Regions from separate parts of the Nocardioides luteus genome, predicted to be linked through region 1. Evidence: riboswitches for the same ligand, from Rfam matches in the RefSeq annotation. Region 1 holds a riboswitch; the other holds the start of a gene.
What was found. Region 1 has a riboswitch for glycine ahead of gcvP (aminomethyl-transferring glycine dehydrogenase). Riboswitches for the same ligand answer to the same signal wherever they lie in the genome.
Positions count from the first base shown of each region.

Region 2: linked by a shared signal. The riboswitch ahead of gcvT (glycine cleavage system aminomethyltransferase GcvT) and the one ahead of gcvP (aminomethyl-transferring glycine dehydrogenase) in region 1 are both predicted to bind glycine.

Region 1 is NZ_JADOVJ010000001.1:2,718,316-2,725,976, reverse strand. Features, by position in the region: gene HD557_RS13160 (helix-turn-helix transcriptional regulator) at 1-593, opposite strand, end outside; gene HD557_RS13155 (MFS transporter) at 775-2,181, shown strand; gene HD557_RS13150 (MerR family transcriptional regulator) at 2,327-2,938, shown strand; glycine riboswitch at 3,021-3,112, shown strand; gene gcvP (aminomethyl-transferring glycine dehydrogenase) at 3,172-6,060, shown strand; gene HD557_RS13140 (hypothetical protein) at 6,137-7,360, opposite strand; gene HD557_RS13135 (AAA family ATPase) at 7,472-7,661, opposite strand, start outside.
Region 2 is NZ_JADOVJ010000001.1:1,665,841-1,673,501, reverse strand. Features, by position in the region: gene HD557_RS07985 (phytoene desaturase family protein) at 1-975, opposite strand, end outside; gene HD557_RS07980 (SRPBCC family protein) at 972-1,406, opposite strand; gene HD557_RS07975 (SDR family NAD(P)-dependent oxidoreductase) at 1,403-2,371, opposite strand; gene HD557_RS07970 (L-serine ammonia-lyase) at 2,441-3,847, opposite strand; gene gcvH (glycine cleavage system protein GcvH) at 3,885-4,256, opposite strand; gene gcvT (glycine cleavage system aminomethyltransferase GcvT) at 4,265-5,368, opposite strand; glycine riboswitch at 5,425-5,525, opposite strand; glycine riboswitch at 5,527-5,622, opposite strand; partial or broken gene HD557_RS29160 (GTP-binding protein) at 5,808-6,224, shown strand; gene HD557_RS07950 (GTP-binding protein) at 6,352-6,771, shown strand; gene HD557_RS07945 (family 16 glycosylhydrolase) at 6,733-7,551, opposite strand; gene HD557_RS07940 (Crp/Fnr family transcriptional regulator) at 7,583-7,661, opposite strand, start outside.

The sequences.
Region 1 (7,661 bases):
GCCAGGCGGGGCGAGTCGACGTCGGTGCCGCCGACGGCACGTAGGTTGGCGACCGAGCTCGACACGGTCGCGTACCACGGGTCGAGCAGGTGTCGCCCGACCGGGTCGAGGAAGAGGTAGCGGGTCAGGTTCCGGTGCTCGCGGGGACCGTCCCACAGGCCCGGGTAGAGCCGCCGGGCCGGACGGTTGGCCGCCAGGATGTCGTTGTGGCGGCTGAACACGAAGGCCGGCAGCGGCCGCAGCGTCTCGAGCATGACGAGGACCGAGGGACGTACGGTCGTGTCGGTCGTCGCGCGCGGCTCGCTGAAGCGTCCCGAGGCGACCTCGGCGAGCTCGTGCAGCCGCTGGTGGGCATCGCCGGTCAGGCGGAGCGTACGTGCCAGCGAGTCGAGCACGGCGGTCGACGGGTTGGTCTCCCGTCCTCGTTCCAGCCGGGTGTAGTAGTCGACGGACACGCCGGCGAGGGCAGCCAGCTCCTCGCGTCGCAGCCCAGGCGTACGCCGCACGCCCGTGCCCGCGGGCAGACCCGCTTCCTCCGGGGTCACCCGTGCCCTGCGGGCGCGCAGGTAGCGCCCCAGCTCCGTCGCAGCCATGTCGCTCATCCTCACCAGTGTGCCTCAGGACCGGTTCGTGTGAGGGGCCGTGTCATACCCACCCCTGGCAGCACCCCGGCGCCGCGCGGTCTGCCTCACCCGCCGCCGCGCGACCAGACTCCTCGGTGATGCGGGCGGCCGCACTCGGAGCCGCCCGCACGTCGACCGGAGGAGGAACCCGATGACCGTGCTTGCGACCGAGGCATCGAGCGGAGGTGCGGCGGCCGCCCGGCCGGGGAGCGTTCGGGCCCTGCTCGCGGCGCTCCTGGGCTTCACCGTGATCACCGTCGACGTCTCTGCGGTGAACATCGCGCTGCCCTATCTCCACCGGGATCTCGGTGGCGGGATGGTCGGCCTGCAATGGGTAGTGGATGCGTACACCTTGATGTTCGCGGCGCTGATGCTCTCGGCGGGCGCGGTGACCGACCGGTTCGGTCCGGTGCGGGCCTACACGCTCGGGGTGGTGCTGTTCACGGCCGCGTCCCTGGCCTGCGCGGCCGCCCCGCTGATGCCCGTGCTCATCGCCGCGCGGGTGCTCCAGGGTGCTGCCGCCGCGCTGGTGATGCCGGCGTCGCTGGCGCTGGTCCGGGTCGCCTACGACGACGCGAGGGCCCGAGCGCAGGCGATCGCTGTGTGGACCATCGGAGGGTCGGCCGCCATGGCGGTGGGCCCGGTGGCCGGGGGACTGCTGAGCGAGTACGCCGGCTGGCGCTGGGTCTTCCTGGTCAACGTCCCGATCGGGGTCCTCATCGTGGCCCTGCTGGCAGGCCTGCGGTTCCGGCCGGTGCGTCGCCGGGCGCCGCTCGACCTCCCGGGCCAGGTGCTCGCCGTGGTGGCGCTGTCCGCGCTGACGTACGCCGTGATCGAGGCCGGCCACACCGGCTGGCACTCGGGAGCGCTGGTCGCGGGGGTGACGTCGGTCGGGGCGGCCCTCGCCTTCGTCCTGGTCGAGCGCCGCTCGCCGGCACCGGTGCTGCCGCTCGGCCTGATCGCTCGCGGAAGGGTGGCGGTCACGCTGGTCTCCGGGTTCGGCGTGAACTTCGGGTTCTACGGCGGGGTCTTCCTGCTCGGCCTCTACTACCAGCAGGTGCGGGGATGGACCGGTGCCGAGGCGGGGCTGATGTTCGTCGTCCCGGCGGCGCTGACCACCTGCGCGAACGTGGTGGCACCGCGTCTCGCGACGGTCATCGGGCGGCGGCCGCTGATCGTCGGTGGCCAGCTGATCCTCGCAGCGGGGATGCTCGTCCTGCTCCCGGTGACGGAGGCGACTCCGGTCTGGCTGGTCCTCGTCCTGCTGGTTCCGCTCGCCACCGGTGGTGCCCTGGCCATCACCGTCGTGACCGCGGAGCTGATCGACGCCGTCGAGCCCGCGCGGGTGGGGGTCGCGACCGGTGCGCTCAGCACGTTCCGGCAGACCGGAGGCGCGATCTCGGTCGCGGTGTTCGGGGGACTGGCTGCCGGTGCCAGCGGGGCCCTCACCCTGCCCGGGATGCGGGCGTGCCTCCTCGTCGGAGCCGTCGTGCTGGTGCTGACCGCTCTGATCGCGACGGGCAGCGGTCGAAAGCCTCATTCTCTACATGAGGGTTAGGCTGGACGACACGCCGGAGGGGGTTCTTTGACCAGGGCCCTTGCGGCGCTTACCTTGTAGTTGTCTCTGTTGTAACTCCAACGGTGTGGTCCCCCCGCCGCAGCCGTTCATTCCCCGAGTGGAGTTACGCACAACGGAGTAGACGATGGAGGACATCGTGTTCGACCACGAGCAGAAGCCCGGCGCCGACGACGCGCAACGCGCGGCGGAGCAGGCCGACGAGCAGGGACTTCTCTTCACCGACGATGTCTCGCCACTGCCGAGCGACACCGGTTACCGCGGGCCGACCGCCTGCAACGCCGCCGGGATCAGCTACCGCCAGCTGGACTACTGGGCGCGCACCGGCCTCGTCGAGCCGAGCGTGCGCGGCGCCACCGGCTCCGGCACCCAGCGGCTCTACTCCTTCCGCGACATCCTGATCCTCAAGGTCATCAAGCGACTCCTCGACGCCGGCATCTCGCTGCAGCAGATCCGCGCTGCGGTGCACCACCTGCGTGAGCGTGGCACCGACGACCTGACCCGCGTCACCCTGATGAGCGACGGCGCCTCGGTCTACGAGTGCACCAGCAACGACGAGGTCATCGACCTCCTCCAGGGCGGTCAGGGCGTCTTCGGCATCGCCATCGGCGGTGTCTGGCGAGAGATCGAGGGGACCCTCTCCGAGCTTCCCAGCGAGCGTACGACCGACGATGGCGAGCAGGTCGCCTCGGCGTCCGACGAGCTGGCCGCCCGCCGCGCCGCCCGCAACGCCGGGTGACGTAGGACTCAGTCGACACCAGGCCCCGAGGCCCCGCAGAGGCGGGACCTCGGGGCCCTGTCCTTTATGCTGGTGGTGCTGACCATCCCGCACGGGAGAGCCCCAACTCGTTGGGGCGCCGAAGGGGCAATTCCTCCCCGGAAACTCTCAGGCACCCACGACTGTGCGGACCAGGCAACTCTGAAGCGGCGAAGGCGCGGTGACAGAGGGGGAGGGCTTACGAGTTGTCTTAGATGCCCTCAGGAGCCACTGTGTCCGACACGCCCACCTTGTCCGAGCTCGACGCCGCCTCCCCGTTCGTGGAGCGCCACGTCGGACTCTCGGCCGCCGACGAGGCGACCATGCTCGCGCGGCTCGGCTACGACTCGGTAGCAGCGATGATGGATGCGGCCGTTCCGGCCGGGATCCGGTCCGTCGAGTCGCTGGACCTGCCCGCCGCGCTGAGCGAGGCGCAGGTGGCCTCGCTCGCTCGCGAGATCGCCGCCTCCAACAAGCCCGGCGAGGCGATGATCGGCCTGGGCTACCACGCCACCGTGACGCCGCCGGTGATCCGTCGCAACGTGCTCGAGGACCCGAGCTGGTACACCGCCTACACGCCCTACCAGCCCGAGATCTCCCAGGGCCGTCTCGAGGCGCTGATCAACTTCCAGACGATGGTCGGTGACCTGACCGGTCTGCCGGTGGCCAACTCGTCGCTCCTGGACGAGGGCACCGCGGCCGCCGAGGCGCTGGCCCTCGTGCACCGGGCCAACCGGAAGGGATCCGGGCCGTTCGTCATCGACGCCGACGCGCTGCCGCAGTCGATCGAGGTCGTCAAGGTCCGCGCCGAGGCGATGGGCCTCGAGGTCGTCGTCGCCGACCTGTCCCAGGGCCTGCCCGAGGGTGATGTGATCGGCGTGCTGGTGCAGTACCCCGGCGCGTCCGGCCGCGTGCCGGACCTGAAGCCGATCATCGAGGCCGCCCACGAGCGCGGCGCGCTGGCCGTCGTCGCGGCCGACCTGCTCGCGCTGACCGTCCTGGAGGCGCCCGGCGCGCTCGGCGCCGACGTCGTGGTCGGCTCGACCCAGCGCTTCGGCATCCCGCTCTTCTACGGCGGTCCGCACGCCGGCTACATGGCCGTCCACGAGGGGATCGAGCGGCACCTGCCCGGTCGCCTGGTCGGCGTCTCCGTCGATGCCGAGGGGCGGCCTGCGTACCGGCTCGCGCTGCAGACCCGTGAGCAGCACATCCGCCGCGAGAAGGCGACCTCCAACATCTGCACCGCGCAGGTGCTGCTGGCCGTCGGCGCGTCGATGTACGCCGTCTACCACGGCCCCGCCGGGCTGAAGACGATCGCGACCCGCACCCACCGCTACGCAGCCGTGCTGGCCGCCGCGCTCCGGTCGGCCGGGCTCCCGCTGGTCTCGGAGACGTTCTTCGACACGCTGGGTGTCACCGTGCCCGGGCGCGCGGCCGACGTGGTCGCCGCGGCGCGTGGGTTCGGCGTACATCTGCGTCTCGTGGACGCGGACACGGTTGGCATCTCGACCTCCGAGGCGACCACCCGCTCGACCCTGTCGGCCGTGCTCAACGCGTTCGGCGTCTCGGGCGTGGACCTGGAGGAGATCGACCGCACCACGGCGAGCGCGCTGCCCGACGGCCTGGTCCGCATCACCGACTACCTCACCCACGAGGTCTTCAACGCGCACCACAGCGAGACCCAGATGCTGCGCTACCTGCACAAGCTGGCCGCGCGCGACTACGCGCTCGACAAGGGCATGATCCCGCTCGGCTCGTGCACGATGAAGCTCAACGCCACCACCGAGATGGAGCCGATCTCGCTGCCCGGCTTCGCCGACCTGCACCCGTTCGTCCCGGCCGAGGACGCCGCCGGCTACGCCCGGCTCGTCGGCGAGCTCGAGGGCTGGCTCGCCGAGGTCACCGGCTACGACGAGGTCTCGATCCAGCCGAACGCCGGGTCGCAGGGTGAGTTCGCCGGGCTGATGGCGATCCGTGGCTACCTCGACGCGCAGGGCGAGGGCCACCGCAACATCTGCCTGATGCCGTCCTCGGCCCACGGCACCAACGCCGCCTCGGCCGTGATGGCGGGGATGAAGGTCGAGGTCGTGAAGTCGTCCGAGGACGGCACCGTCGACCTCGACGACCTGCGGGCCAAGCTCGACGCCCACGGCGAGAACGTCGCCGCGATCATGGTGACCTACCCCTCGACCCACGGGGTCTACGAGGAGGGCATCACCGAGGTCTGCTCGCTGGTCCACGAGGCCGGTGGTCAGGTCTACATCGACGGCGCCAACTTCAACGCGCTCCTGGGCTACGCCAAGCCCGGTGAGTTCGGCGGCGACGTCTCCCACCTCAACCTGCACAAGACCTTCTGCATCCCGCACGGCGGTGGTGGCCCGGGTGTCGGTCCGGTCGCGGTCCGCTCCCACCTGGCTCCCTACCTGCCGTCGCACTCGCTCCACCCGGACGCCTCGAAGCGCTCGGGCATCGGCGCGATCTCGGCCGCTCCCTACGGCTCGGCGGGCATCCTGCCGATCTCGTGGGCCTACGTCCGGCTCATGGGCGCCGAGGGCCTGACCCGGGCGACGTCCGCGGCGGTGCTGTCGGCCAACTACGTGGCTGCGCGCCTCAACGAGCACTTCCCGGTGCTCTACCGCGGCGATACCGGCCTGGTCGCGCACGAGTGCATCCTCGACCTGCGGCCGATGACCAAGGAGACGGGTGTCACGGTCGACGACGTCGCCAAGCGGCTCATCGACTACGGCTTCCACGCGCCGACGATGTCCTTCCCGGTCGCCGGCACGCTCATGGTCGAGCCGACCGAGTCCGAGGACCTCGCCGAGCTCGACCGGTTCATCGACGCGATGATCGCGATCAAGGGCGAGATCGACCGGGTCGCGTCGGGGGAGTGGACCGCCGAGAACTCGGTCCTGCGCGGCGCCCCGCACACCTCCCGGGCGCTCGTGGGTGAGTGGGACCGCCCCTACTCGCGCGAGGAGGCCGTCTTCCCGCGCGGCATCGACCCCGACAAGTACTGGCCGCCGGTCGCCCGTATCGACAACACCTACGGCGACCGCAACCTGGTCTGCTCGTGCCCGCCGGTGGAGTCCTTCGCCGAGTAGGCGCGAGGCGTCACGTACGTCGGCCGAGCCGTCACCCAGGTGACGGCTCGGGCGACCGGAGTGACGGCTCGGCGGGTCAGTTCAGGGTCATGACGGGCTCGCCGTTGGCGTTGAGCCCGGTGCCGTGGGTGCAGGTGCCGGACCTCGGTGTGCCCCCGTTGTAGGCCTGGCGCAGGCAGTTGCGCAGGGCGAGCTGTCCCCAGTAGTTGGGGTGCAGGCTCTCCTGGATGTAGTAGTTGCCGCTCGCGGTGGACACGGTGCGGATCTGGTTGACCCACTCGGTCTTGTCGACCGCACCGGAGGCCCGCCAGCTCGAGAGCCCCTTCTCCTCGAGCAGGCCCACGGTGTTCTCGCACAGACGGCGGCCGGCGAATGCGCCGGTGACGTCGACCTTCTTGATGTTGGTCAGCCCGGAGTCGGTCGCCGCCCCCGCGATCGCGTTGTTGATCGTCGGCAGGATGGTGTTGTACGCGTAGTCGGCATCCGCGTTCCAGAAGCCGCAGCCGCCGGTGTTCTGACGGGTGTAGCCGGACTCGCTGTAGCGGTAGACCGAGGAGGTGGCCAGCGGCGAGGGCACGTTCTGGACGATCAGGGTCCAGGCGCCGTCGGCGTAGCCCGCGTTGCGCATGGCGGTGCGTACGTTCTGGAAGGCGGTGGCGATCCTTGCGCGCACCGCGGCGACGTTGCTTGCCGCCATGGCGTTGGTGACGACCGCGTCGTCCTTGCAGTAGTCCTTGAACCAGGAGGGCGAGGCCAGGAAGTCCTGGACGCACTGGGTGACGATGGCGGCGAAGTTGAAGTCGTTGCCGCCGATGCCGATCGTCACCGCCTTGACGTTGTGGCTCGCCGCGAAGCTCTGCAGCATGAGGGCCTGGCCCTGGTTGCCGCCGCTGGAGTAGAAGTCGATGCCGGGCTTGAAGTAGCCCTCGCTGGTCGTGGTCGTGGCGACCTTCGCGCCCGAGCAGGCCAGGTTGAGCCCGTTCACGCCACCGCCGACGTACGCCTCGGCGGCCGTGCTGCGGTGGCAGCGGTTGATCGTCTCGGCGGTGTGGGTGGCGTTGTCGAAGTACGTCGCGCTGCCGCCCGCGTCGATCAGCGACTCGCCGGAGTTGCTGTTGCCGGCCCAGCGCCCGGCCTCGCCGGAGACGTAGCTGTCACCGACGGTGACGATCCACGGCGTGCCGCTGCCGGGGCCGTCGGCGTGTGCGGGTGAGGCCAGGATCGTCGTTGCTGAGAGCAGGGACGCGGGTAGGAGAAGGGCTGCGGCGACCTGGGCGACACGGGTGGTGAGACGTGGCACGGAAACCTCCGGGTGGTCTGGGACGGCTTCCGCGACGCGGAGCCGCCTCAGGCTAGTGACGTACGTCACTCCCGGGGAACTACTGCTGGGTAATAACCTTCGCCTCGACGGTTAATTTTCGGGTCGGGTGCCGAGGACGTGGAGGGTGGAGCCCTCGCGGCCCTTGGTGACCGCCAGCTGGGTGGGGATGCGCTCGCGCATCTCGGTGACGTGGCTGACCACGCCGATGATCCGGCCGCCCTCGCGGAGCGTGTCGAGGACGTCGAGCACGTCGTCGAGGGTGTCCGCGTCGAGGGAGCCG
Region 2 (7,661 bases), 1.1 Mb from region 1:
GGCCCAGTCGACCTTGACCGTGCCCGGGTCCAGCTGGAAGTTCTCCATGCCGGCCGCGACACGTCGCGGCACGTCGGTGGGATCGAGGAGCCGGCCGTACAGATGGGGTGCCGCGACGGCGGCGATCACGGCCCGGTCGACCTTGATCCGGTCGCCGTCACGGGTGCGTACGTCGGTGACGCGACCGTCCTCGACGCCGAGGCGGATGACCTCGGCACCGCAGCGGACGTCGCCACCCTGCTCACGGAATCGGCGCTCCAGCGCTGCGGCGAGCATGCCGGCACCGCCCTCCGGCACGGGGAAGCCGACGGTCTGGCCCAGCATGGCGAGCAGAAGTCCCATCGTGCCGGAGCCCAGCGCGTCCAACGGGATGTCGGCATGTCCGGCGTTGCCGGCCAGGAGCAGACGCGCAGCTTCGCCCCCGAAGTGGGTGCGTGCGAGGTCTCCGGCCGGCGTGAGCAGGGTACGCACCGCCGCCAGGCCTCCTGCCCGACGTAGGGCGTTGAGCAGGTGGGCCCCCGGCCGCAGCGGCGGGAACGGGGTCAGCAGGGCATGGACGAGGGGTTCACCGATGTGGTCCCAGAGACCGCACAGCTCCAACCACGCGTCGCCGTCGCCGGCGTGCTGGGCATCGAGCAGCTCTGCGGTGACGTGTCGGTCGCGGTGCAGCAGCGCCCAGCTGCCGTCCTGCATGGGATGGCCCAGGACCGCGGGAGCATGCCTCCACCGCAGCCCGTACTCGTCCAGGCCGAGGCCACGGATGGTGGGCGAGGCGGCCGCGAGCGGATAGAACGCGCTGAAGGTGTCGTGGATGAAGCCGGGGTGGACGTCCTCGGAGCTGCGGACCGCTCCACCTGTGGTGGGTTGGGCCTCGAGCACCAGCACCGACCAGCCCTTGTCGGCGAGCAGGTTGGCCGCGACCAGGCCGTTGGGCCCGGAACCGACGACGACCGCGTCGTAGGAGGCCTCACTCATGGGCGGCGTTCGACGATGAAGGCCAAGCGCCGGAGAGCCTCCACGTTTCGCCACTTGAGAAGCGGATCCTGCACAGGCCTTGGGATCAGAGCGCCCGGGCCGGCGACGGCCTGCTCTCGAATCGAGATCTCGGTGTCCTCGCCTGCCGGCTCCACCGTGATCTCGACGTGCGCGGCGCCTACGGGCCAGCCGCGCGCACGGAGCAACAGCCTGCTCCCGGGATCGCACTCGAGCACCTCGGTGCTGTCGTCGAGCAGCAGCGGCCAGACGCCGACCGAGTGGTGCAGCTGAGAGCCGACGTTCGGCCAGTCCTTGTCGGCGTCGCGCAGTCGAGAGGCGCCGACCACCCAGAGCGGGTAGAGCCAGCCGTCCGAGAGGACCTCCCACACGTGCTCGGGTGAGGCGTGGACCAGCCTGTGATTTGTGCTCATGGAGACGTCCTCGGCGGCTCGGGGTCACTGGACCTAGCGGTACCCTGCCCCCGGCGCGTTATGCGGACGGCCAGGTTGCGCACGACACCCAGGGCGGCGTTCCCGCGGCCGCCGCGCATCGCGTTCTCTCCTCTCATGCTGGTCAGGACGTTGCCCGGATGCGGGTCCACGGGGCGGGTCAGGTCGGTGAGCAGGAAGCCGAGGATCGGCGCGACCACCCGGTCGTGGAGAAGCGGCAGCGCATGCCCCAGCCGTATCACCTCGCCGGCCATGCTCAGCTGTGGCCGGCCACGGCCGCGGTCGACCCGGCGCAGGATCTGCCGGGCTGTCCGTTCGGGGCTCGAGACCGGAGGCGGAGGCCGACCCTCATGACCGATGACACTCGCGGCATGGCGATAGATCGGAGTGTCCACGCCAGCCGGCGCGACGTACACGATCGCGACGTCAGGTCGGTCGCGGTTCTCCAGGCGCAGCTGATAGGCCAGCGCGCGAACGCCCCACTTGCTGATGACGTAGGGACTCATCGAGGGCGCCGTGATGTGGCCGAGCGCGGAACCGACCAGGACCAGCGTTCCGCTGCCCCGCCGGCGCAGCACAGGCACCACATGACGTGCCACGTTGACCGAGCCGAGGAGGTTGGTGCGCAGCACGCCCTCGAAGATCTCGGACGGCAGGGACTCCGTGCGACCCAGCGCCACCACTCCCGCGCAGTGGATGACCGTGTCGAGCTGCCCGTGCCGGTCGAGCACCGCCCCGATGCCGTCCCGCACCGCATCGTCGTCCCCCACGTCGAGGGTCAGCACCATGGTCGATGCGGCGCCCAGCCGCGCACAACCGCTCGCAGCGACGTCCAGCGACTCGCGATCCCGGGCGACGAGGACGACGTGGTCTCCGCGGGTGGCGGCGAGGCGCGCGACCGCCAGACCGATCCCGCTCGACGCTCCGGTGACAAGGGTGATCGACATCCTCAGACGTGGTACCCGTGGACGACGACTTCATGCGACGGCGCCGTGCGCCGAGGAAGCCCTCCCGGCTCAGCACTCGATGACGTTGACCGCGAGGCCGCCGCGGGAGGTCTCCTTGTACTTCACCTTCATGTCGGCGCCGGTCTCCCGCATCGTCTTGAGCGCCTTGTCGAGGCTGACCTTGTGGGAGCCGTCGCCGTTGAGGGCGAGGCGGGCCGCGTTGATCGCCTTCACGCTGGCGATGGCGTTGCGCTCGATGCACGGGATCTGCACGAGGCCACCGACAGGGTCGCAGGTGAGGCCGAGGTTGTGCTCGATGCCGACCTCGGCAGCGTTCTCCACCTGCTCCGGGGTGCCGCCCAGCACCTCGCACAGCGCACCGGCGGCCATCGCGCAGGCCGAGCCGACCTCGCCCTGGCAGCCGACCTCGGCGCCGGAGATCGAGGCGTTGGTCTTGCACAGGATGCCGATCGCGGCCGCGGTGAGCAGGAACCGGACGATGCCGTCCTCGATCGCGGCCTCGTCCAGCCCGGCCTCGGGCGCCACGAAACGTACCCAGTAGTGCAGGACGGCGGGCACGATGCCGGCCGCGCCGTTGGTAGGAGCGGTGACCACGCGGCCGCCCGACGCGTTCTCCTCGTTGACCGCGAGGGCGAACAGGTTGACCCAGTCCATGACCCGGAAGGGGTCCTGGGCACCGGCTCCGGAGGCCAGGTCACGGTAGAGCAGCGGCGCCCGGCGCGGGACCCGCAGACCACCAGGAAGTACGCCGTCACTGACCGGATCACGGTCGCAGCCTGCTTGCACGCAGTCCGCCATCACCCGCCAGATCTCGAGGAGGCCGGCGCGGATCTCGTCGTGCGTACGCCAGGTCAGCTCGTTGGCGCGCATGAGGTCGGAGACCCGGAGCCCTTCGCGCTCGCAGATGCCGAGCAGCTCGGCACCGGTGGCGAACGGGAAGCGGACGGCCGAGCGGTCGGGGACCACCCGAGCGGCGCCCACCGCGTGCTCGTCGACCACGAAGCCGCCGCCGACGGAGTAGTAGGTCCGCTCGCGCAGCACCTCCCCCGAGGCGGCGTACGCGGTGAACACCATGCCGTTGGGATGGCCCGGCAGGCTGGCGCGGCGATGCATGACCAGATCGGTTCCGCTGTTGAAACGGATCAGAGCGTGGCTGCCGAGCGACAGCTCCCCGGACTCGCGGATGGCCGCCACCCGCCCGGACGATGCGCGCGTGTCGACGGTCGCCGGCTCCTCCCCCTCGAGGCCGAGGAGCACGGCTCCCTCGGAGCCATGCCCGTGGCCGGTCGCGCCGAGGGACCCGTAGAGCTCGGCCTTCACCCGTGTCACCGCATCCAGGCGACCGTCCGCGACGAGACCGTCGACGAAGGTCTTCGCGGCGCGCATCGGGCCGACGGTGTGCGAGGACGACGGGCCGATGCCGATCGAGTACAGGTCGAAGGCGCTCAGCGCCATCGCCACGGCCGTGGAACCGGCGACCTCGGCGGTCATGTCACTCCTCGATCAGAGCGTCGTAGGCCGCGGCGTCGAGGAGCTCGGGGGCGCCCGAGACGCGCATCTCGAAGAGCCAGCCGGCACCGAACGGGTCGCTGTTGATCAGCGCGGGGTCCTCGACGACGGCGGCGTTGACCTCGAGGATCTCGCCGTCGGCGGGCGCGAAGATGTCGCTGACCGACTTCGTCGACTCCAGCTCACCACAGCTCTCTCCCCCGGTGATCTTGCTGCCGACCTCGGGCAGCTCGACGAAGACGATGTCGCCCAGTGCCTCGGTGGCGAAGGTGGTGACACCGACGCGCGCGACGTCGCCGCGGCTCTCGAGCCACTCGTGCTCGGCGGTGTAGGACAGGTGGGTCGGGTTGCTCATGGCGGTGCTCATTTCTTGGAGTAGAAGGGAAGGTCGACGATCTCGGCGTCCTCGCGGCTGCCGCGTACGTCGACCTGGACCTTGACGCCGGCGGCGGCGAGATCGGGCCGGACGTACGCGATCGCGATGGGACGTCCGAGAGTCGGCGACGGGGAGCCGCTGGTGACGACGCCGATCTCGTCGCCGCTGGCCGGGTCCACGACGGCGTAGCCGGCCCGCGGGGAGCGGCGCCCGGCGGCGACCAGACCGACGAGCACGCTGCGCGGGCCTTCGTCGCGGCGTACGGCCAGGGCGGCCTCCCCGACGAAGCCGTCGGGCTTGTCGAAGGAGACGACCCGGCCGAGTCCGGCCTCGAAGGGCGTCGTGTCGCGGTTCAGCTCGTGGCCGTAGAGCGGCATGCCCGCCTCGAGCCTGAGGGTGTCGCGGCAGGCGAGCCCGGCGGGCTGCAGCCCGTGCGGCGTCCCGGCTTCGGTGAGAGCCTCCCAGACCGCAGCGGCCGACGCGGGCGCGCAGTAGATCTCGAACCCGTCCTCGCCGGTGTAGCCGGTGCGGGCGAGCAGGACCTCGATCCCGGCGACGGTGCCGGCGTCGATGGCGTAGTAGCGCAGGGAGGGGACGTCGAGGTCGGTCAAGGCCGCCACGATCGCCGCCGAGGCAGGTCCCTGGACCGCGATCAGCGCCCATTCGGCGGAGGCGTCGCGGACCACGGCCTCATAGCCCTCGGCTCGCGAGGCCAGTGCCGGAGCGACCACGTGGACGTTGCTCGCGTTGGCGACGACCAGGTAGCGCTCCTCCTCGAGCCGGTAGACGACCAGGTCGTCGATGATGCCGCCGTCCTCGGCGCAGATCATCGAGTAGCGGGCTCGGCCGATGCCGATCGCCGACGGGCGGCCGACCAGGGCGTGGTCGAGGGCTCGCCCGGCCTCGGGCCCGGTCACCTCGATCTCGCCCATGTGGGACAGGTCGAAGAGCCCCGCGGCGGTGCGGACGGCGTGGTGCTCGGCGGTCTCCGAGCCGTAGCGGACCGGCATGTCCCAGCCGGCGAAGTCGGTGAACGAGGCGCCGAGGGCCTGGTGGATCTCGTGCAGAGGGGTAGGGACGGATGAGGTCATGTGTGCGGGAGGCTCCCTGGTGGTGGGTGCCGACAGCGGCACCCGTGGACGGGTGACCTCCCCGCTCTGTCATCGCTACCTGAGAGCTTCACCGCCCCGACGGGGACGGTTTGCACCGTGGGTGCAGGATCGTCGGATCCTGACTTTCCAGAGGTCGCCTCACCACAGCGGTCATGGGGCCTGAGAGATTCTGGGGAGGTTTGCTCCTTCGGCGCCTCACCCGGGATGGGCGAGGACTCTCCCGCTGCAGTTCGAGTGGCGGATGTGAAGTTGTGCGGCAAACCTAGGTCTGGCCTCCTCGGCCGTCAAGATCTCGGCACCGCGACCCACTAACGGGAACTGTTCTCACCGGCTCTACGATGGCTCGGTGCCACCCAACGCCAGCACCCGCGTTCCCGTGGTCATCCTCACCGGTCATCTCGGGTCGGGGAAGACCACGATGCTCAACCATCTGCTGCGCCAGCCCGGTGCCCGGGTGGGCGTGGTCGTCAACGACTTCGGCGACATCAACGTCGACGCCGGCCTCGTCACCGGCCAGATCGACGAGCCGGCCTCCATCGCCGGCGGCTGCCTGTGCTGCCTGCCCGACGCCGGCGGCCTCGACGACGCCCTGGAGAAGCTGACCCACCCGCGGCTCGGGCTCGACGTCGTCATCGTCGAGGCCAGCGGGCTGGCCGAGCCCGGCACCTTGGCCAAGCTGGTCCGGTTCAGCGGCGTCGAGCGCGTACGCCGCGGTGGGCTCATCGAGGTCGTCGACGCGGCCTCCTACTTCGACACCCTCGACGACGGCCGGGGCCCGGCGCCGGTCCGGTTCGCAGCCGCCTCCCTGGTGGTGGTCAACAAGACCGACCTGGTGCCGTCGGCCGAGCGGGAGGAGACCCTGGCTCGGATCGAAGCGCGGGTGCGGGAGCACAACCCCGAGGTCCACGTGGCGTACGCAGTGGGCGGCCGCATCGACCCCGCGGCTGGTCTACGACCCCGCCGTGCCCGAGGACCCGCCCGACGAGCTGCCGATCGCCGCGCTGCTGCGCGAGGCGGCCGCCGACCACCACGAGCACCAGCACGCCGGATCGGTGACCGTGACGACCCCCGGCACGATCGAGCCGGCCCGGCTGCTCGACCTTCTCGAGGACCCGCCACCGACGGCGTACCGCATCAAGGGGACCGTCGCCGTCGCGACCGGCCAGGGACCTCGCAGCTACCACGTGAACCTGGTCGGACGCAGCGCCCATGTCGCCGCGGCCAGGCGCACACCGGACGCGACGAGCGAGCTCGTGGCCATCGGCCTCGACCTCGAGACCGACTCGGTCCGGAAGCACCTCATCGACGCCCTCACCGAGGCCGAGCGGCCGAGCACCGAGGGTCTACGCCGGCTCCGCCAGCTGGTCCGGGTCAGCCTCTGACGCCGACGCCCAGCCTCGGACGCGGTGGACGGTCGCCGTCTTCGGGTGGGATCCGGACGGCGGCCCGATCTCGAAGAGGTCGATCATCAGGAACAGCGGGTAGGTCGGAGCCTGGGGCACGTGTCGTACGACGAGACCCTCGCAGCCGATGACGGTCTCCCGGCTGTCCCAGATCACCGTCCAGGTGTGGGCCCGGGTCGCGTCGAACGGGACGGTGACCTCTGCCATGTCGGTGCTCAGGCGCGGGTCGTGGTGCGCCTTGACCCCGGAACGGGCGACCGTGGTCGTGCCGATCGCGTCCGCGTCGATCTCGAAGAGGCAGATCTCCCCCGAGTCCTCACCGGAGAGGTGCTCGGTGCCGACCAGCCACGCCGCGAGCATGCAGCCGTCGTCCCGGCTCGCGGCGACGGTCACGTCGACACGACCGCGAGCGGGCGCGAACAGGAGCCGTCGCGGGGTCTCGGTCCGGACCCGCAGCCCGTCCTCCCGGTGACGGTGCGTGCCGCGCGCGGAGCCTACCGGGCCGGAGTACGTGCCGGTCTGCAGGTTCGAGACCCGCAGGGGCGCATCCTCGGGCCGCCAGTCGAGCTGGTCGGCCTCGATCCGCAGCTCGAGCCCACCCGGGACGAGCCGGTAGCGAGCCTCGGACCGCTCCGGTGTCGTCCAGTGCGGCAGGTAGTGCGGGATCCACCACTGCTCGGACAGCCCACCGGAGAAGTCCTCGTCGAGGTCCGGCCGCCGGGCCGGCGGCTGGGGCAGCTCATCGAGCGGTGAGACCATGCTCGATGGTCCCACCGCTCACGAGCAGAAATCACCCGGCTCGGCGGACGATCCGCTCCATGTCGGTGATGACCACCGAGCGCGACTCCAGCCTGACCCAGCCCTTGGCA